Regions from separate parts of the Paenibacillus sp. S25 genome, predicted to be linked through region 1. Evidence: riboswitches for the same ligand, from Rfam matches in the RefSeq annotation. Region 1 holds a riboswitch; each other region holds the start of a gene.
The links. A riboswitch is a leader RNA that binds a small molecule or an ion and turns the genes downstream of it on or off. The one in region 1 is predicted to bind thiamine pyrophosphate.

Region 1 (5,402 bases):
CCATTTGGACACATGCTGATGTAAACCTCGAATGCGATGGGCTTGTCTCAATGCCTGGAATTCCTCCACCATCATGGGCATCAACCGCATGGCTGCCAAAAAGCTATACGCATACTTCGGAGAGAGCCTCCATTGCTGCATCAGTGAATAAAAAAGGTCCACCGGACAAGTCGTTAAACCAAACAGCAACCCTACCGCAGCCATACTCAGCGCACGAAAGCCCAGATGCATGCCTCGGTAAAAGCTTTCCTGCGTTATATGGATCAAGCCCCATGTCCACCAGGTCGTCACCCCTTTGCCGAACATCATCATGCCCGTTGAGGTTGAAATAAACACCAATATAAAGGGAGATCCATACAGCAGCAGCCGCTTCCATGGATGGCCTGACCAGACAAGCAGCAGCAGCATAGCACACGCAACATTAAACATGACATTCGGATCATGAATGACTATAACGACCACAAACAGTATGGAAAACATAACGAGCTTTAGGCCCGGATTCACACGATGCAGCCATGTTTTATGATGGGGAAAGGACAGACTCATACCGTAGTTCCCCTTTCTGAATCCGCCATATATCGGTACAATATCGACGGACAATTTCCGGGTCATGCGTGACCATCACAATGGCCGTGCCTGCCGCTCTCAGCTGCTCCAACATATCCAGCATGACAAAGGTATTACGCGCATCCTGCCCAAAAGTCGGTTCATCCAGCAGCAGCACTTCCTGCTCACGGATCATAGCCGTAGCAATACTCAACCGCCTTTTTTGGCCCAACGAAAGCTGATACGGATGACGTTCGTCCAGCCGCTCCAGTCCGAACTGTACGAGCATCCGATCGACCTGTTCCCGGCACTGTTCAACGGTAAACAAGCTCTTGGGTAACGAATACTCTAGTTCCTTTCGTACGGTGTGTGCTACGAATTGCAGCTCGGGATTTTGAAACGCGAACCCGATACGCTCTGCCAGTTGTTCCGTACTGCCTGCCTCAATTCCGCACATGCTATAACGTCCCTGTGTTCGAAGTAAGCGCATCATGGAAAGCAGCAGCGAGCTTTTGCCAGCTCCGTTTTCACCGACCACGCCAATCCAGTCGCCAGGCTTCACCTGCGCATGCTCCACATAAATCACTGAACTTAAACTACGGAGGCCGCTAAAATGTTCCAGCTCCAGCAAATCAATCCCCGCACCGTTCTGTTGCGTCACCGCTTCACTCCAACGTGGCGAAGACGATTCATTCCATACTCCCGGATACCACACACCGTACTCGGACAATGCCTGCCGATGCACATGAAATACTTCTTCCGCCCTTCCATCCGCAATAATCTCCCCTTGAGCAGAAAGCACTACAATCCGGTCCACATCATGGACAATTTCATTAATTTTATGCTCCACGATCACCAGTGTCTGGTCTACCGAAATGTTGCGAATGGTATCCCACACCTGTGTAGTGCCTTCCTCGTCCAACAAAGCCGTGGGCTCATCCAGAAAAAGCACTTCTGGCTCCATAGCCAGCACAGACGCAATCGCCAGCCGCTGCTTCATTCCCTGTGACATGCTGCCAATGGGCATGTGTATATCCTCCGTCGATAGACCAACCTGCATCAGCAGCTCGCGAATACGGGATCGCATCTGCTCACGAGGAACCTGATTATTTTCCAACACAAAAGCCAGTTCCTCATCTGCATATGACATACAGAACTGCGTATCAGGATCTTGAAATACAATACCTGAGACACTTGGGATTACAGCAGCATCGCATTTCATAGGCACTTCTATCGTGCGTGGAATCAGACCGCTTAGCACTTGGAGCAGCGTTGATTTACCGCATCCACTCGGTCCCAGTAGCAGCAGCTTTTCTCCCTTGCGGACAGACAAAGACATATTGTGAAAAAGCAGCTCCTGCTCACCGGGGAATTTCAACCGAAGACGGGTGATCGAAGCCACCACATCTTCGGTTGCCTGGCTCATCAATCCAGCCCCTTATAATCTTGTTCCGTTGCAGGCCTCAAACTTCGCGTAACTCCGGTTACCTCCAATGCCTTAGCCAGATAGAAAGCGAATACCCCGGCAATCACAATGCTGCCAATCATGCGAAAACCAATATACAAAACATAGTTCCAGGTCGAAAGCTGATCAATATACCCGTAGCTGAAGTCTAAAATTAGAGAAGCGACAGCCGCCCCAGCCGCAGCTAGCGAAGCAACCCACAGGTTTGCGTTCCGATACAGAAAAGCCGCAAAAAACAGCTCCGCCCCCAAGCCTTGCAGCAGGCCATAGTACAAAGTGGACATCCCCCATTCGCTTCCCAAAAAAGCACTGACCGTTGCCGCTGCCACCTCTGCCAAAATTGCAACACCTGGCTTGCGAATGATGAGATAAGCAAACGTGCCTGCCATAAACCACATGCCATACATCAGTTGCTCGGCGTGTAGACCAAATGGTTTCATTAAATCATAGGCAGGTCCCCATATTTTGTAGACTAACCCGAACACAACAGCGATCACAATCGTGACCAAAATATCAGTCAGCTTCAACCCTTTGGACGCTCTTACAGCAGTATTCATTATTGCGTGCTCCCCTTTTTCCTTATAATTGGCCTCTTGGCCATAAAAAAAAGCTTGTCTGGAGCTGAATCTCCAGGCAAGCTTTATGCGCAGTAAAAGGTGAAGTACCATACAAAACATCATTCGTCGATATGCCTTATATAACCAGTAGTCTAAGCTTCTACACTGATACCAAGCCAAAGTCAGGATCAAGGTAAAATGCTAGGACATACATTGAATCTATCGACAACCGCAAAACAAGCGGCATTCCTGTATAGTGTTCTTGGTTTCTCTACGCTGGCATTACCCAGATCAGATTTCACGGTCAGTGGCAAGGGCCACCCTCTCAGCCTGACTTTCTCAAGCTCCCGACAATGCTTTTTTAATTCACTATAATATATACCACATCTATGGCTTTGACAATCCTATAATCCGAAGAAACGTTTGGCTGTCTCCGTCGTGGCGATTTCGATCTCCATCATGCTTCGGCCTGTACATTCGGCAACCGCAGCAGCAATGTGAGCGAGATACATCGATTCATTACGCCCTTCTTTGGGCTTCACGGGCAAATTACGCGGGGTCAAAAATGGAGCATCTGTTTCAATCATCAGACGGTCCAAGGGAATATCTCTGACCAGTTCACGCAGATGTTTGCCACGCCGTTCGTCGCAAATCCAGCCGGTGATCCCGATATACAGTCCCATTTCTACATACCTATGCAATTCCTGTTCCGTGCCGGTAAAACAATGCACTACCGCTTTATCGACAAGCCCTTGATACTCCCGAAGCATAGCGACAAAATCCTCATGTGCATCTCGTTCATGCAAAAATAACGGCATATTCAGCTCACCCGCCAGTTGGATTTGCTCGCCAAACCATCGGCGCTGCACATCACGCGGCGAAAAATCACGGTTATAGTCCAATCCGCATTCCCCTATGGATACGACCTGCGGCTGACTCGCCAGCTGGCGGAGCTGCTGAATCGTATCTGCGCTGCAGTCTTTGGCATCATGGGGATGCACGCCAGCTGTCGCATACAGCTTGCCCGGATAACGTGCTGCATACTGAGAAGCCTCCCGACTGCTGCGGACACTGGTCCCGGTAATAATCAGGGGTGAAATTCCTACAGCTGCGGCTCTCTCTACCACCTGTTCCCGATCCGCATGAAACGAACGGTGCATCAAGTTCACGCCAATATCAATTAACGGTGTACCCCTTTCCATCTCAATCCCTCCTTCGCAAACTACAATCTCGGATCAATCGGCTCCGATTCCAGAGATAGCGCGGCAAGGACGCATTCATGAATACGATCTACCGTATCCTTGCGGACAAAACGTTCCACGGCTTCCATACCAAGCGCTCCCTCCATCAGGGCATGACGCTCCTTTTTGTTCGTTCGACGCTGCTTCAGACGCTTTAAATTCTCAGAGGCAAGATAATCCATACCGTAAATGATGTGCAAATACTTCCGGCCTCTCACCTTGATTGCAGGCTGAATCATCTTGTCCCGATTTTTCATCAAAAAGCGTTCCGGCTTGATCACAATCCCCTCATGACCATCCTCTGTCATCTCGTTCCACCAGCGAATGACCTCTTCCTCGCTTGCTTCGTCCGTGATAACGCGATACTCTGTCTCCATAAACAGAGAAGACAGCCCAGCCAGCTCCCGGTTTTGCTCCATATGCCAAATATGAGAATGGCCGAAAAAAGTCTTTCCGCTGTGTGCCAGCGTATGGAACGGTGCGATACGAATTTCATCCAGACCGTCCACATCCCAGCAATATTTTTGAAAAGCCTCTTGAAACGTTACGGCATTCGCGTACTTCTGTTCCATTTCCTCCAACCAGTCTCCAACCTCTCGACCTGCAACCTTCGCCTGCTTCAGCTTGTCTACCAACTTACTGCGATCCAGCAGAGCTGCCTCCCCCACATGCGCATACTGTGCAGCAATCAGTTCCCGAGCCTTGAGATTCCACGGTACAATTTCCGCATCCAGCAATACAAAATCCGTCTGATTCCGTTCAAAATATCCAGCAGTCCGTAGATCCACATTCAGCTTCTCCAGCACTTGCTTCCCAAGGCTTTGTTCAAAGAAAGCTCTCCCACTCCGACTATAGATCGTGCCCAATGTCGGGTAGCCTACATATTCAACAGCGGCCTGTTCGTTTTTGAATAATAGTAGAATAGCCCGGCTACCCATATGTTTTTTCTCGGCCACCATCGTTTGTACTCCTTGCCCGCGATAATAAGCCAGCGCCTCACGTGGATGCTCCAGATATCCTTCCTCTGCAGACACCGCTGGAGCAGGGCTCATCGTCGGTGGAATATACACCAGCTCCTCCATGGGTACAGTCACATGTGACACGGTATCTATAGCGGATTTGATCCATTCTCCTTGTACGCGCACTTCGCCATACGATTCCGTCAGCACACTGTAACCAGCGATTAGCTTGCGTAAATTCGGCGGGGAAAACCGTTTTCTCTGCCACCGGACAAGTGGGCTATCGGGATCATTCGCATAATTCTCATGTGCCGGAACGCTGACAAATTCCTTTTCCGGATAACGATAAGCGGTCAGCATACCGCCAAATACCACACCCTGATCAATATTCACCGTCTGGTTCACAAGGGTAGGCTGCGGTCTCGGATCATGTCCCCATACTACTATTTCTCCCGATTCATGGTCCACGAACCAATCCTTACGGATCGGTTTTCCGTTCGCATCCTGCCCCTCCGTATCTCCATAGCGGCAATAATCAGAAATACGTGCCGACTGTTTGCCAATAAAATGATCCTTAATCCCGGCATGAGCCACGACCACGTGTCGCAATCCATTTCTGCCAAAAATAAGATGA
Region 2 (5,402 bases), 190 kb from region 1:
TGGAGCAGCCGACATCTGTTTCCATTCCTGATGCCACGCCTGATCTGCCGGATCGAGTGCGCTCCGTTGCTCTTCTAGCAACTCTATGGCGGTGCGTTCCGTCTGTTCGAATACAGTCCGCCAATCATCCAGCAGCCGTACATAAGTAGGCTCCAGTCCCTCGGTAGCGGATTTAATTACTTCCACATGCCAACTTTCCTGCTGCTTCCAATGCCGAATTTCCTCCAGCACACGTAAGGGCAGGAAAGACCCATAAGTACTCAGCATCGTTTTTTACCTCCCGTATCCTACTATGGCTATCCGGCGGATCTGGCAGATCTGCCCTGGATGCATACGTACCCAGTATATTCGCTGTCCCATCGGGAATATGTCTATGAACTCCCTTAATCCGGTCACATCTGTTACGTAGAACAATGGATAACCATGGAAAACGAAAAAGAAACCCAGCTACGGCACGGGTTAAGTGTCCATAGGCAGGCTTCTTCCAGGCGAAGAATAGAATACAGTTCTTCGAAAAATTTACTTCGTAGTCGTTTGTTTGTGGGCATCAGCGACGGTTTTCTTGTCCTCCAGCTCCTGTACACTGCTTAGAAACGTCGATACCCGTCGCAAATATTCACGAGGGTGCTCTCTGAAAATAAGCTCATGTATCCCGTTTTTAACAATCCATACACTGGAAAGCGGATTAGTTTGATTGGCAGCGAGCTTTTCCGCAATAGGATAAGGAGCTTTTTCATCCTGTGTACCATGCACAAACATGATCGGGAACGGATAGTTTTCCTTTTTAACCTCCTGATATGGAATCTGATGCAAGCTGGTGCCGTTCAAAACTGGAAACAGCAACTCCAGAATTTCCAAAGACGGATGTCTTGGCAGATTAATTTGATTGTGAATGTTATGGTACAGCGTATCCGGTTCCAGCAGGAAGGTGCTGTCCAAAATCATTGCGTCCACATCCTTGGTTTGCAAGCCCGCCTGAAGAGCGGTTCCTGCCCCCATAGAGAAGCCCCATACGATAATCTCCGACGAGCCGCGTTGCTTCGCAAGCTGAATTGCCCCGAGAAGTTGCTGGGATTCCGCTTTGCCTCCGGTCGCGACTGCTTTGCTGTTTTGTGACGCGAATCCATAATCGAACATGACTACATTAAAGTTCAAACTGTGGGCATAATGCGCCAGATCATACATGGGAATCCAGCTTTCTTCGCGGTTAGCTCCATAGCCATGGCTGAAAATAATCGTTTTCCGCGATTGATCCGCTGGGATATACCAGCCTTGTACCATGCGGCTACCATCCTTGGCAGGGAAGCTGACTTCCTCATAAGGCATGCTTTTGGCCTGCATCGGATTAGAGTACAGCGGTGCAACGGTGGGATTCGTAAGTACCCATGCGATGTAAGCATGCAAGGCAATAAAACAAAACAACAGAAAAAAGACGACCGACAGCAGCAGAGCAATCACAACGTGCTTGAACCGCAGCAGACGGGGATTAAAGAGTGGGGTGGACGGCTCCTGAACAGCGGTCTGTAGCTGAGAGTTGCGCTGGGATGTCGAAATCATGTAAGAGCCTCCTTATATAAAATTGATCTTCGTTTCATAGAATATAGGTATAATTCCACTTGAAAATGATAGTGTAGATCCGTATAGATACCTATTATCGTATGATGGGGATTATCCAAAGTCAACGCCTGAACCGGAAAAGTAAAAATGATGCAAAGAATTGTCGATGTTTGTTCTCGTTCTGTAATATGGTTGTCACAAAAACATCGGTTTACAGTAGCCGCGACTATTCTATATAATTTATGTAACCATGTTTCATAGTGTGAAACGAATATGGATACAAGAGGAGCGGTTCACGATGGAAGACCGTAAATTAACCGTTCGCGCTGTAGAGCGTGCACTTGATATACTGCTGTGTTTTACCGCAGATTCGGATCTTGGCCTGACGGAGATTGCCTCCAAAATTGGTCTACATAAAAGCACGGTTCATCGGCTGCTGACTACGTTGGAGGATCGGGGCTTTGTCGTTCGGAATGCCGAAACGGAAAAATATCGACTTGGCTTCCGCATTTGGGAGCTATCCACGCATTTGTCCCAAAGTGACGAGCCGGCGGTGTTGTTACAGCCTGCAATGGAAGGATTACGTGACCGTTTGGGCGAGACGGTCAGCTTGTACTTACGGGACGGCAGCATGCGTATTCGCATACAAGCCGTGCAGAGCAATCAGGCGATTCGCAGGGTCGCGCCTGTAGGTGCGCGTATGCCGCTTGCTGTAGGGGCCTCCAGCAAGGTGCTGGCAGCCTTTATGCCGCCGCAGGAGCTGGAAGCTCTGCTAAGCGGGGATGAATGGCCGCCCTCGGTAGACCCGGAGGTCTATAAAGCCCAGCTACAGGACATCCGCGAGAAGGGCTATGCGACCAGCTATGAAGAACGGGAGCCAGGGGCTGCTGCTGTGGCTGCGCCAATTGTAAACCGGAAGGGACAGGTCACTGCGGCTTTATCTGTATCCGGTCCGGTCAGTCGGCTTGCACCCGAGACGCTACATGACTTTGCTCCGATTTTGATTGAAGCGGCGAAGGAAATGGGGCTTATGCTTCCGTAACAAGAATGAACACAGTTGAAGCAAGCAGAGTGATTTGATGGGGAGTGTCTCCTTGGTAAAGTGAACCTAGAAGGGTTGCCAAAGCTATAAATTTAAAGTAGTCTGGTAAGGATGGCGGGATGTCTGTTATAGCCGCCTCATGTGAATAGAAGTATCACAGTTACTGGGGGAGCCTGTAATGCCGGGCTGAGATGGAATCGTGCAAGATTCCGGACCCTTTGCACCTGATCTGGATCATACCAGCGTAGGGAAGTAATCGGCCAATGAAATGTATACGCGGCTGCTGTCTACGGTGACGCATTGGAATAGGATTATTCCACATGCGTACTGTCTGGATAGCTGCCTCGTTAGATTAGCCGGTTCCCTAGGGAACCGGCTTTTTTGCATAGATCAGCGCCACCCTGGGAATGGTTCCGGATCGGTGTGTCATTTCATCGAAACGGGAGGAATGGACAATGAAGCCGACAGAAGCAGAAGGAACAAAAGGAACAGAATTGAAATCAAACGAAGTAAGATTGGTAGGAACAAAAGAAGTTGAGGTAGAGAAGACAAACGGGGATCAAGCCAATGGGGTAACGCCCTTTCCAGGGAGCCGTAAGGTATATATTCAAGGCTCACGGCCGGACATTGCCGTGCCAGAGCGCGAAATTGCTCTTCATCCTACACATACGCCGCAGGGCACGGAGCATCATGAGCCATTGCGTGTATATGATACAAGCGGTCCCATGACTGACGAAGCCTATCAGGTCGATATCCGTCAGGGCCTGCCTCCATTACGGCGAGCTTGGGCACTGGAACGGGGCGATGTGGAGGCTTACGAGGGACGCGCTGTACAGCCGGAGGATAATGGACTGAAAACTGGCTTCAAACGGGAGACAGTGGAATTTCCCGGCGTGACCAACCGTCCGCTTCGTGCTTCGCAAGGTCGTACAGTGACACAAATGCATTATGCGCGGCAAGGGATCATTACGCCAGAAATGGAATTTGCGGCGATCCGCGAAGGGGTGGAGCCTGAGTTTGTACGGCAGGAGTTGGCGGCTGGACGAGCCATCTTGCCTTCGAATATCAATCACCCGGAAAGTGAGCCAATGGTCATTGGGCGTCATTTTCACGTGAAGATCAATGCGAACATTGGCAATTCTGCGGTTACCTCCTCCATCGAGGAGGAAGTGGAGAAAATGACCTGGGCTGTGCGTTGGGGCTCGGATACAGTTATGGACCTGTCCACAGGCCGTAATATCCATACAACACGTGAATGGATCATTCGGAATTCTCCTGTACCAATTGGGACTGTGCCGCTCTATCAGGCACTTGAAAAGGTGAACGGCGAAGCAGAAGCGCTGACGTGGGAGCTGTATCGCGATACGCTGATTGAGCAGGCGGAGCAGGGAGTGGACTATTTTACAATTCATGCGGGTGTATTGCTGCGGTATATACCGATGACGGCGAATAGAATGACGGGAATTGTATCCCGTGGCGGGTCGATCATGGCAGCCTGGTGCCTTGCGCACCATCAGGAGAATTTTTTGTATACACATTTTGAAGAAATCTGCGAAATTATGAGAGCCTATGATGTGGCCTTTTCTCTCGGGGATGGTCTACGTCCAGGTAGTATCTATGATGCGAATGATGAAGCACAGTTTGCAGAGCTGGAAACGTTGGGCGAGCTAACGCAAATCGCATGGAAGCATGATGTTCAGGTCATGATTGAAGGGCCAGGACATGTCCCTATGCATAAAATCAAAGAGAATGTGGATTTACAAATGGAGATTTGTAAGGAAGCTCCTTTCTATACCTTGGGGCCGCTCACGACGGATATTGCCCCCGGATATGATCATATTACTTCAGCCATCGGGGCGGCGATGATCGGTTGGTTCGGGACGTCCATGCTGTGCTATGTTACGCCTAAGGAGCATTTGGGTCTGCCCAATAAGGATGATGTCCGCGAGGGTGTCATTACCTACAAAATTGCGGCACATGCTGCCGATCTGGCGAAGGGTCATCCACGGGCGCAGCAGCGGGATGATGCTTTGTCCAAGGCACGCTTTGAGTTCCGCTGGCGGGACCAGTTCAATCTGTCGCTTGATCCCGAGCGGGCCCTGTCCTACCATGATGAAACACTACCGGCAGAGGGCGCCAAGGAAGCACATTTTTGCTCAATGTGTGGCCCCAAATTTTGTAGTATGCGTATCACGCAGGACATTCGCGCCTATGCAGCGGATAAGGGGCTGAACACTCAAGAAGCAGTAGCTGCCGGGATGCGTGAGAAGGCAGAGCAGTATCGGGATGGAGGTCAGTAAAACGAACGTGTGAGTTTAGGAACACATGAATTAAAAAAAGCCGTGGTTCTCTACAGTCGATGTAGGAAACTACGGCTTTTTAGCTTATGTAAAGCGGGATCATGCAACCGGATAAACGGCGCCTTATTTTTTACCCATTTTTTCATTCAAAATGTCCTGAAAGCTGAGCTTCTTCTCCGAGCTATCTTCTTTCTTCTGCATACTCACCGCGTTGGCACGTTGGTATTGGTGGTGAAAGGGCATCAGGGTGTGGACGGTTAAGTTCATTGTATTCATGTAGGTCATTCCTCCAATTCCATATTGTCAAATTCAGATTGAGTTGCTTAGGACGTCTGTATAGGACTATTTGTATGTACTTGATGTCGTAATGCTAAGTAGGTTGCTTGGTAATGTTTCAATCATTATACCCACATTTTTTCAAAGTAAAACGCTTTTGACATAAAACAGGAAGATGGTCATATGTGTCCAAAATGTCGATTAGGAGGATGGTCGTTTTAGAGGAA
Region 3 (5,402 bases), 2.2 Mb from region 1:
GGCAGCCAAGCAGAGGCACGTGTCAGCAACCCCTCTAAGCCTCCTACGGTCACTTCTTCGTCATACTGATGCGGAAGGCTCGTTGCCCCAATCCAAAGCTCGTTATTCTGTTTAGGTACAAGGTAAATATCATCAGCATAAATGGTGTATTCTAACGGGTGATCCTTCAAGGAGACCGCTACCGCTTCTCCCTTGACCGGATAAAGTGGATATTCAAATCCAACTTGCGCTAGCAATTTCATGCTATCCAAGCCTCCGGCAATAATGACCTGATCGCACGAAAAAAAGCCACTATCTGTTCGGACACCGCAAACTCGACCATCCTGCATGACCAGTTGCTCTGCCTGTGTACCAGACCATACCGTTGCCCCCAGCACCGCAGCAGCACCTGCATAAGCACGACAAAGCTGGACAGGAGCCACTTGTGTCTCCTTTGAACGATATATTGCCCCGATCGCTTGTTCATCCAAACCTGGAATTCGTCGGGCCAATTCCCTCGCATCCCACCAGATAGGACAATCATCCTCTCGCGTTTTAGCAGCTTTCCAGCGTTTTTGGCCTTCAGTTTCCGTACGGAAAGGGGTCACAAATCCTTCTGTACGGAATTCTACCGAAATACCTGACAAACGCTCCAGATCACAGACAAGCTCAGGGAATGCGTCTCGACTTATGCGAGCAAATCGTGCCAGCTCAGAGTCGATGAACTCTTCACTTTCCGCTGCCAGCATTCCAACCGCTGCTCCTGAGGCTCCCTCACCCGGGATCAATCGTTCCAGCATGATCGTACTTCTTCCCTCCTTGGCCACATGATAAGCAATGGAACTGCCGATGACACCTCCACCTATGACCAAGCATTCAGCGTGTCCTATCGCTCTTGCCTCCGTGTGTATCTTTAGCATTGGTCCCGTGTCTCCTCTCCATAAACCATTCTGCTTTCAGCTTGCCTTTACTCTCGTTTTTTCGCTACAGGCTGTGAACTACAAGATCTGCCATTCGCCTGTATTCCATCGCAGCTGCAACAGGCGACTCAGCCTCCCATATACCAGACATCACCGCAATACCGCTTGCTCCGGCCCTATAAAGCTCCGGGATATGGTGCGGTTGTATGCCGCCCAGCGCGATCACCGGAATGTTCGACAGCCTGCAAATATGTTCAAGCTGAGCTAAACCCCGCGGTACAATACCGGGCTTACAATGGGTCTCATATACGTGACCATAAAGTACATAGTCCGCTCCTGCCCGCTCGGCAGCCTGCGCCTCCTCCAATGAATGCACAGATGCTCCACAGCGTGTACCCTTTGGAAGAAGGCTTTTCACATCCGCAACGGGTAATCCATTAGCTGGTAGCTGGACGGCTCCAACCAAAGTAAGTAAAGCTACATCCACACGATCATTTACTACAATTTGTTGCAAAGGAACTTCCTGCTCCACCATGCTGCGAGTCAAAGAAAGCAATGCAGAGGCACCATTTTGTTTCAAACGTGCGTGTACATAATGAACATACGGACAAATCACAGCAGCCACTTGGGCGGCTTGTCCAAAAGTGCCCTTTTCCATCGAAATTGCGTGTAATTCGATTTTCTCTTCACCTCACATTGGACTAGAGGATCTATGCTTAGTCAGCCACGTCTACCAGCAGAAATGAAAGGGGATTGTATGTGAATCGTCTACGGAAGCTCGAACAACTTAAAATGAACGAAACGCAAAAAAACCACTTCCCCAAGGAAGTGGTTTAACGAACGTCCAATAATCGAACGGACAATGATATCCGTATACGTGTATCGTCCCACGCACAAACAAAATAAAGATGGTGTTGCCTTGTTTGTACGGCGCTCACTTCCCTACGCTGGCATAACCCAGATCAGGTGCAAAGGGTCCGAAATCCATTTATTCCGTCTCAGCCGCATGGGCGGCTCCCCTAGTGTGACTATTTTATTGTATAAGCTAAAGATAGCTTAGCATATTTTCCTAATTCTGCAAACCCCACTTCGTGTGAAATATGCAGAATTGGATTTAGCTGATTTTAGTTAACTTTACTTGACCACTCTTCCACATTCCACGTTTTGGTTACCCAATCCTCGTAAAAGTCCGGTTCGTGAGACACAAGCAAAACGGTCCCTTTGTATTCCTTCAAGGCACGTTTCAGCTCATCCTTAGCTTTAACATCCAAGTGGTTGGTAGGCTCATCGAACAGTACCCAGTTGCTTTCACGCATTAACAGTTTGCAAAGACGGACTTTAGCCTGTTCTCCACCACTGAGCGCAGATAGCGGACGCGTGATATGCTCATTCTTTAAACCGCAACGCGCCAAATGCGCTCGTACTTCATGCTGGTTCAAATGCGGGAATTCATTCCACACATCGTCAATCGGTGTAATTTTCTCCGCCTTTACTTCCTGCTCAAAATAAGCGGGCTGCAAAAAATCACCTTGATAGGTTTTTCCACTGATTGGTGGAATTTTTCCCAGAATGGTTTTGAGCAATGTCGATTTACCAACACCGTTGTAGCCGACAATTGCAATCTTTTCACCACGTTCAATCGTCATGGACATTTTAGGCAATAGGGCATGCGTATAACCAATCTCAAAATCAATACCCTCAAATACCGTCTTTCCGCTCGCACGTGCTTCTTTGAATTGAAAGGTTGGCTTCGCAGCTTCTTCAGGCTTATCAATACGTTCGATCCGATCAAGCTGCTTTTCACGGCTCTTTGCTCGGCCTGATGTAGATGCACGCGCCTTATTACGCTGAATAAAATCTTCCTGTTTCTTAATAAAGTCCTGTTGCTTCTCATAAGCATCAATATGCTGAGCCTTGTTCAGATCTGCCATCTCAAGAAACTTTTCATAGTTAGCTGAATAACGGGTCATCTTGGCAAATTCAAGATGGTAAATAACATTAACGACCTGATTCATAAACTCAGTATCATGTGAAATAAGAATAAAAGCATAGGGATAATCCTTCAAATAGCGCGTAAGCCATTCGATATGCTCGACATCCAAATAGTTGGTAGGCTCATCCAGCAGCAGGACATTTGGCTTTTCCAACAGCAACTTAGCAAGAAGCACCTTTGTCCGTTGCCCGCCGCTAAGTGCAGATACATCCCGATCCAGTCCTATGGCCGAGAGTCCCAGTCCATTCGCCATTTCTTCAACCTTCACATCAATGAGGTAAAAATCCCCCATATCCAGTTGCTCCTGAATTTCACCCATCTGTTCCAGCAGCACTTCCAACTCTTCGGGAGAAGCATCCCCCATTTTGTCAGTAATCTGCATCATTTCCTTTTCCAATTCCAACAAAGGAAGAAAAGCGTCTTTCAAAACATCACGTACCGTTTTGCCTGGTGTCAGCTTGGTATGCTGATCCAGATAGCCGTAACGTACACGTGGAGTCCATTCCACTTTACCTTCATCCTTAAGCAATTTTCCAGTGAGAATGTTCATGAGTGTCGATTTACCGACACCGTTAGCTCCTACCAAACCTACACGTTCCCCCGCAAGCAATCGAAAGGAAACATTTTTAAATAATGCGCGGTCCCCAAAGTTGTGAGATACATTTTCTACAGTCAATAAACTCATAAGCTGTTTTTGGCTCCTTATTGTCATCGGCGTTGCCGACTGTTCTTATTTCATATGCATTTCGTTTCTTTCAAAGCTATATTGTAGCACATTCTGCAACCATATCGGAATATTGAAAACAGCGAATTTTAAGGTTTTTGGTATGGATCTGCCTAAAAAAAGAAAAACCACCCATGAGGGTGATTATTTTAAGCCATTATAGCATTTGTACTCAAAGTATCCCGCAGCTGCTGCAGATTTTTCATCCGTAAAACGTTCACTCGCTTTCAAGGGAGCTGGACATGAATCTCTATAAAAATATTTCATTTCAGTATCTGGTTCTATGCCACCGATAATGTCTTGCTTTCTGACGACTCTCCCACCACCAAATCCATAGTTATTGTAATACCTGTCTCCGACCGGAATGCCTTGGATAAACGCGATCAGACCCACATCATCTACCGTGTTGTACCATTCCTCTTGCGGAATGATCGGTAGCGTGAACGAATAAGTTATGCCGTTACGTGCTGCTTTTTTGTTATGGACATTAATAATTCGCGCCAACTCCTCTTGAACGTTGCGAACAATGGTGGAACGACGTATTTGCTCAAAAGTTTCTGAATTATTCAGTAAAGCTATAGGGGTCTGATCCTGAAGTTCCTTTTGAAAGCCCTTCACCCACCTGTGATTCCGCGCATCGTATGCGTGCACATAATTATCCAAGGTGAACCCCACACTGTTGCCTACTGAATCAACATAGGCATATGGCTTTTTTTCGCTCCATTTGTGGCCAATAGCAGCTTGTCCATGCTCGTCTGTATAGGCTTCTGAAGTGAACGCATAATAACCGTCATAATCCAGAATTACAATGACTGGTATGTAATCCATAAATGCACGTTGTGCTACTATATCCCCATCAATGTCTACATTAAGAAAAAGGGTGTGCAAGAACGTGTTCAGCGCTGCTTCTTTATCTACACGAAAAAACTTATCCGATCCGTATCCGGCCTCGCGTTCCTGACGTTCATTCTGTGAGAGCACAACCCCTGCATCCTGAACTGCGGTACGGAGAGCCGACGTATATTTCATTTCTAGCTTCTGCACTTCACGCTGATTTTGCACCCGTAAGTCACTAACTACACCAAAGGGCAAAAACAAAAGTATAAATATGACTGCAAAATCAGTAATCTTCATTCAGAACCATGCCCCCGTAAGAAGCTTTAACTGCCGGCTTGCCGCTATCTGCCCCACCGAGAAGCCATGATTTGTACAAGTCCGCAGGAGTCCGATTCGTATTATGTAACCGGACCGTAAAATAATCCCCGGCCATCAAGGTATACCGACGTGTCTGATCTGATTTTGGCTGCTGATTGTCAGGAAACAGTACAGGCAAGATTTGCGGATTATAGTACCCATCATATACAGTTTCATAATTGCCCAGAAAACTGTCTGGCTTCGCGGCATCTGCATAGTCCGGTACATACTTTTTGTGCATATGTTCCAAGTCAACTTCGTACGTATTGCCTGTCAATTCCAGATCACGCATAAAATCGTTATACATCGTCGGTGTAATGTAACCTTTGGTTCTTACCATATCAACAAAACGTACAGTTGAATGATATGTATTTAACCCGGATATATCATCCTGCCGTTCAGCAGCTTGAGCTGCGGGTACGATGTACAAAAGCAATACAGCGATCAGCGCCCCCAACAGCTTGGATATTGTTTGAACCACTTCATTCCTCCCCCAATTTCTCAAAACGTACAGATGTTATGTCCCCATTCCCATTACGCTGTGGGTATATGGAATATAAAGAAGAAGCATCCAAGGTCGACACATCAGGCT
Region 4 (5,402 bases), 2.3 Mb from region 1:
CCAGCGCCAGTCCGAGCTGTTCCTTTAAATGCGGAAACATCCGTTTCACTGCAACCGAACTCATCACTTTAAGCCCAGTCTGCGAATCCACCACACCTGTTGGTAAAAAAGGACGTGAAATGACCCGTTTACCAAAGCTGACAACAGATCGCAATAAAGATCGATTCTCGGCGGTCATATCCTTGGTTCCAATCACGACATCATAATAGCCCTGCTGAACAACATTAATCATTCTGGCAATATCCTCAATAAAAAAGGAATCGTCCGCGTCCACAAATACGTAGTAATCCGCACCAATGGTCCGCATCCCTTCCAGATAGGTCCCTGCCTTACGTGTATTGCGTCCCAATTCCCTTGTTTGAAGCAGCGGGCTAAGATTCTGATTAATCCGGTTTACGGACAAGTCCGTTGCTGCCTCCAGCGCTTTAATCAAGGCATTGGTACCATCGTGGCTGCCATCATCAATGAGATAAATCGAACCTTCAATAATATGGCTGCGGATAAAGGCCTGCAGTCGTTCAGCAAAGGTTTTGACATGAACAAAACGTTGCTCTTCGTTATATACAGACAAGATAAATGCAATATGTTGGCTTTTGGTCGAATACTCGGGATAGAGCAAGCTTTGTATTTCCGAAAGCATTTCTTCGGTGTCATTGGCTTGCCAAAATAGCAGGCGCAAACGGCCTACTCCGGTGATTTGCACCATATGCTGATCACTGAACGGAATTGTTACATCCGTCACCAGTAACAATGGCATTTGCGGAAATTGGCTACGGATCTGATTGGCTTTCTGCACCGCCTGCCCCGGCTCCCTATAATCAATCAGGCAACAACATGCGTTCTCGTAGACTGAAGCTGCCTCCGTGTCCTCGCACTGTATATATTGGTAAAAACAAATCACATTGGGATAATCAATAGCCCTGTCGTTATCGCTAAAAATGGCTATAGGTCCCTGCACACAAACCTCTCCTTTTCCTCCGAATAGTTCTATTTTGTTGAAAAAGAATTAAGAATGTTTGCTTATAGGAGTTAAATTAATGTCCAAATACTTCATATTTCCTTAACAAAATAGCTGACACTCCATGATATATAAGGATATAAGAGAAAAAAAACTGATTTTCATATTTAATAAAAACAGAGTATTTAGACCTGATTCATTAGAACCAAAACCATCAGAATTAGGTAGCGCATCTATATCGAAAATTAGTTCTTTTAGATCAACAGAAGGAAATATATATGGTTATTTTGTCATAGATAAATAGAAGAATAAAACAGATTTGCACGTCCATACTATGGACAACATGTCATCTTGAGGATTTTGCAAAAATCCGATAAGCGACTTTCAATGAACAAGATATAGATCGAAATGGTTTAGTTCGTCTATATCTTGCACTTCGGAGCGACTGGAATCGAATTTTGTGAAATCCTTTCGTTATGAAAATGAAGAGAAGGAAGGTCTTTCTATGGAAGCATTTTATGTCAATCGCGATGGGTCATTATCTACTCCATTACGGGGAAAGGATGTGTTGGCAAATCCTCTTTTGAACAAAGGTGTCGCTTTTACAGAAGAAGAACGCAAAGATCTGGGTTTGGAAGGAATCCTTCCTCCAACCGTCCTTTCATTGGAGAAACAGAGCGTACGTGCATATCAGCAGTTTCTCGCACAACCCACCATGCTGCGTAAAAATGCTTCTCTCAACGACCTTCACAATCGAAATGTCGTACTCTACTACCGGCTGCTAACCGATCATTTGAGTGAAATGCTGCCCGTAGTCTACACGCCGACCGTAGGAACCGCGATTCAAGAGTATAGTCACGAGTACAACCGCCCTGGAGGCGTATATTTGTCGATAGATAACCCGAATGGCATCGGACAAGCATTCTATAACTCTGGATTAAGCGGCGAGGATGTGGATCTGATCGTCGTGACAGATTCCGAAAGTATTTTGGGGATTGGTGACTGGGGCGTCGGGGGGATTAACATTGCGATTGGCAAGCTTGCAGTGTATACGGCTGCGGCAGGCATTCATCCCGGGCGGGTGCTGCCAATTGTACTGGATGTGGGCACGAATAATGAAAAGCTGCTGAATGATCCACTGTACATCGGAAACCGCCATAAACGGGTTCGCGGAGAAGCCTATAACCAGTTTATTGATACTTTTATCAGCAAAACGTTAGCGCAATTCCCGAAGGCGCTTTTACATTGGGAAGATGTGGGTAGCGTAAATGCGCGCCATATTATAGGAAAATACGGTCAAAGCATTCTCACCTTCAACGATGATATACAAGGTACAGGAGCGGTGACCCTGGCTGCGATTCTTTCGGCGGTGGGTGTCACCAAGACTCCGCTGCGTGAACAAAAAATACTTGTTTTCGGCCCAGGGGCTGCAGGGATCGGTAACGCTGACCAAATTCGGGGCGCTATGATCGAGGATGGCCTTTCCGCAGATGATTCATTCAAGTCCTTTTGGGCCTTTGATTATCGTGGGCTGTTAACGGAAGATATGGAAGACGTATTGGAGTATCAGAAACCGTATGTGCGCAAAAAGGATGAAGTCAGCTCATGGACCCGGTCGGGTGACGGCAAAATACCGCTACTGGAGGTCATCCGTCAGGTGAAGCCTACGATATTGATTGGAACTTCCGGTGTAGCAGGTGCCTTTTCTGAAGAAATCATCAAGGAGATGGCGAAGCATGTAGAACGCCCGATCATTATGCCCATGTCCAATCCTACAAACCTTGCAGAAGCAGTACCCGAGGATTTGATCCGGTGGACAGATGGCAGAGCACTGATCGCAACCGGAAGTCCTTTTGAGCCCGTCACCTATAACGATACAAATTTTGAGATTGGACAGGCGAACAATGCCTTTGTTTTTCCGGGACTGGGTCTAGGTGCGATTGTGGTTAAAGCCAAAAGGATTACCCCTGCGATGTTTACAGCCGCAGCAGTTGCTGTTGCCAATGGTGTAGATTCGAATACGCCTGGCGGTGCGCTACTCCCTCATATCCGAAAATTACGCGAAGTTTCGTACGCTGTTGCGGTTGCGGTTGCAAATGCCGCGATTCAGGATCAGGTAGCTCAGGCGCACATTTCAGATGTGGAACAAGCTATACGAGATGCAATGTGGAAACCGGAATATGCCAAGGTCAAAGCCGTGGAAAGTGTAATTCATCACCCTCACTAAGCCCCAAAAACCTAACTAGAGGAAATTTAATATTTTGCACACTATGTTTGACATAGCGTATGAACGTATGTACAGTAATAGTCAAAAGAATAGAAGTCCACTAGGGGAGCCAATATGGCTGAGACAAGAATGTATCTTGGACCCTTTGAACCTGATCTAGTTCGTACTAGCGTAGGAAAGTGGAGCCTTCGTATATAAGGTTTCAAGCGTTTTTTGCGCATTGGGCCTATGTTGAAGCCGCTCCATTTTTCCGGGGCGGCTTTTTAGCGTTGTTTCGGAATTGTATCCTTACAGGACTTCTTGCTCTTCAATTAATGGAGGTGGGGAAATTGAGTTTTACACAAGAACTCCGTCGGCAGGCGGACGGCATTTTTCAAGCGATTTTTGAGCATCCCTTTGTGAGAGGTATTGCTGAAGGAAGTTTGACAAGGGGACAGCTGATTCACTATGTAAAACAGGACTTTGAATATTTGAACGCCTACATGCGGATATACGGCATCGCAATCTCCAAATGCACGAATCGGGAGGACATGGCAGTATTTAATGAACAAATCTCTTTTATTCTCCACAGCGAGGTTCATCCGCATCAAAATTTCTGTGCTGTCGCAGGGGTGACCTATGAAGAGTTGCAGGGATATCCACTCGCTCCTTCGGCCCATCACTATATCCGTCACATGCTGACGATCGCGCATGAGGGCAGTTTGCGCGAGATCTTGGCTGTGCTGCTGCCATGTATGTGGACGTATGCCGAGATTGGCCGCAGGCTGCTGGATGAAGTAAAGCCGGATGAGTCTCATCCGTTCTATGAATGGATGGGCTTCTATGGAGACCAGCTTGATGATACAACACTCAAGTTCCGAGAACGTGTAGATGCTTGGGCAGAAGGCGCAACGGCTGCTGAGCGAGAGCGGATGATTGAGCATTTTGTACTGAGTTGCCAGCTGGAATATAAGTTCTGGGACATGGCTTATAACCAGGAAGAATGGCCGGTCCAGATGCAGGCAGCGGTCTTAGAATAGTCATCCTGGCGATTCGATGCGTGAAGTACGGTTAATGCCATGTTGAACCACCAACTATAGAGAGGATAATCATTATGAGTACATGGGAAAAAAGTTATTCAGCTCTCCTGACGAAGGTACAAAACAGCAAACCCCTCGTTCACAATATGACCAATGTGGTAGTCACTAACTTTACGGCCAACGGCCTGTATGCATTGGGCGCCTCCCCAGTGATGGCCTATGCACCCGAGGAAGTAGCAGATATGGCAAAAATAGCGGGAGCCGTCGTGTTAAACATCGGTACGCTGCACCGCGAACTGGTGGATGCCATGATCATTGCTGGACAATCGGCGAATGCACACGGTGTTCCGGTCCTGCTAGATCCGGTCGGTGCGGGAGCAACGAGCTTTAGAACTGAGTCGGCACTGCGAATCCTGAGAGAAGTCAAAATCTCATTGGTGCGGGGCAATGCAGCCGAAGTCGCGCATCTTGTTGGAGAAGCGCGTGAGATTAAAGGCGTAGATGCTGGTGACAGTGCTGACAGCGGCAATGTCGATCTGGCAATTCGGGCTGCTCAAACGCTCAATTCAATGGTTGTCATCACTGGAAAAGAGGACGTCATCACCGATGGGGCCGAAGCACGAATGATTAGCGGCGGAGACGCGCTGCTCACGAAGGTAACCGGAGCAGGCTGCCTGCTGACCTCTGTGTTAGGTGCTTTTGCAGCTGTTGAACCCAACCTGCTGCTCGCAGGTACAGCAGGCTTGGCATTTTACGGTGCAGCAGCTTCCCGAGCCGCAGCACGTACCGCAGAGCTGGGGCCCGGCAGCTTCCAGATTGCCTTTCTCGACGAGCTCGCCAAACTACATACAGGTTCGCTGGAGGGGCATGTCACTGTCCGTGAAGCAGGAACAACCACAGCAGGTGGTGCGCGATGACAGACGTTCGTGTACCCAGAGCACTGACGATTGCCGGTTCGGACAGTGGCGGCGGGGCCGGAATTCAAGCCGATCTCAAAACCTTTCAAGAACTTGGCGTGTACGGCATGTCGGCTATTACGGCCATTACCGTACAGAATACCTTAGGGGTTCACGGCGTATATCCGCTGCCACAGGAAGCAACAGCGGAACAGATCGAAGCTGTAGGATTAGACCTTGGAGTAGATGCCCTAAAGACTGGCATGCTGTTTAATGCGGGTATCATCCGTCTTGTGAGCAAG

Region 2: it holds a riboswitch for thiamine pyrophosphate, as region 1 does, so the genes downstream of both, thiC (phosphomethylpyrimidine synthase ThiC) here and KAI37_RS04485 (ECF transporter S component) in region 1, are expected to answer to the same signal.
Region 3: it holds a riboswitch for thiamine pyrophosphate, as region 1 does, so the genes downstream of both, KAI37_RS13510 (thiamine phosphate synthase) here and KAI37_RS04485 (ECF transporter S component) in region 1, are expected to answer to the same signal.
Region 4: it holds a riboswitch for thiamine pyrophosphate, as region 1 does, so the genes downstream of both, tenA (thiaminase II) here and KAI37_RS04485 (ECF transporter S component) in region 1, are expected to answer to the same signal.

Annotation. Positions count from the first base shown of each region.
Region 1 is NZ_CP073683.1:991,021-996,422, reverse strand. It holds gene KAI37_RS04495 (energy-coupling factor transporter transmembrane component T family protein) at 1-546, opposite strand, end outside; gene KAI37_RS04490 (ABC transporter ATP-binding protein) at 521-1,972, opposite strand; gene KAI37_RS04485 (ECF transporter S component) at 1,972-2,568, opposite strand; TPP riboswitch at 2,819-2,928, opposite strand; gene KAI37_RS04480 (TatD family hydrolase) at 2,973-3,770, opposite strand; gene KAI37_RS04475 (polynucleotide kinase-phosphatase) at 3,791-5,402, opposite strand, start outside.
Region 2 is NZ_CP073683.1:805,965-811,366, forward strand. It holds gene KAI37_RS03595 (Fe-Mn family superoxide dismutase) at 1-267, opposite strand, end outside; gene KAI37_RS03600 (alpha/beta hydrolase) at 520-1,557, opposite strand; gene KAI37_RS03605 (IclR family transcriptional regulator) at 1,856-2,599, shown strand; TPP riboswitch at 2,755-2,867, shown strand; gene thiC (phosphomethylpyrimidine synthase ThiC) at 3,055-4,899, shown strand; gene KAI37_RS03615 (hypothetical protein) at 5,023-5,175, opposite strand.
Region 3 is NZ_CP073683.1:3,161,982-3,167,383, forward strand. It holds gene thiO (glycine oxidase ThiO) at 1-899, opposite strand, end outside; gene KAI37_RS13510 (thiamine phosphate synthase) at 964-1,557, opposite strand; TPP riboswitch at 1,822-1,930, opposite strand; gene KAI37_RS13515 (ABC-F family ATP-binding cassette domain-containing protein) at 2,024-3,577, opposite strand; gene KAI37_RS13520 (hypothetical protein) at 3,761-4,750, opposite strand; gene KAI37_RS13525 (hypothetical protein) at 4,737-5,291, opposite strand; gene KAI37_RS13530 (hypothetical protein) at 5,293-5,402, opposite strand, start outside.
Region 4 is NZ_CP073683.1:4,620,005-4,625,406, forward strand. It holds gene KAI37_RS20150 (glycosyltransferase) at 1-958, opposite strand, end outside; gene KAI37_RS20155 (NAD-dependent malic enzyme) at 1,464-3,185, shown strand; TPP riboswitch at 3,278-3,380, shown strand; gene tenA (thiaminase II) at 3,515-4,204, shown strand; gene thiM (hydroxyethylthiazole kinase) at 4,279-5,121, shown strand; gene thiD (bifunctional hydroxymethylpyrimidine kinase/phosphomethylpyrimidine kinase) at 5,118-5,402, shown strand, end outside.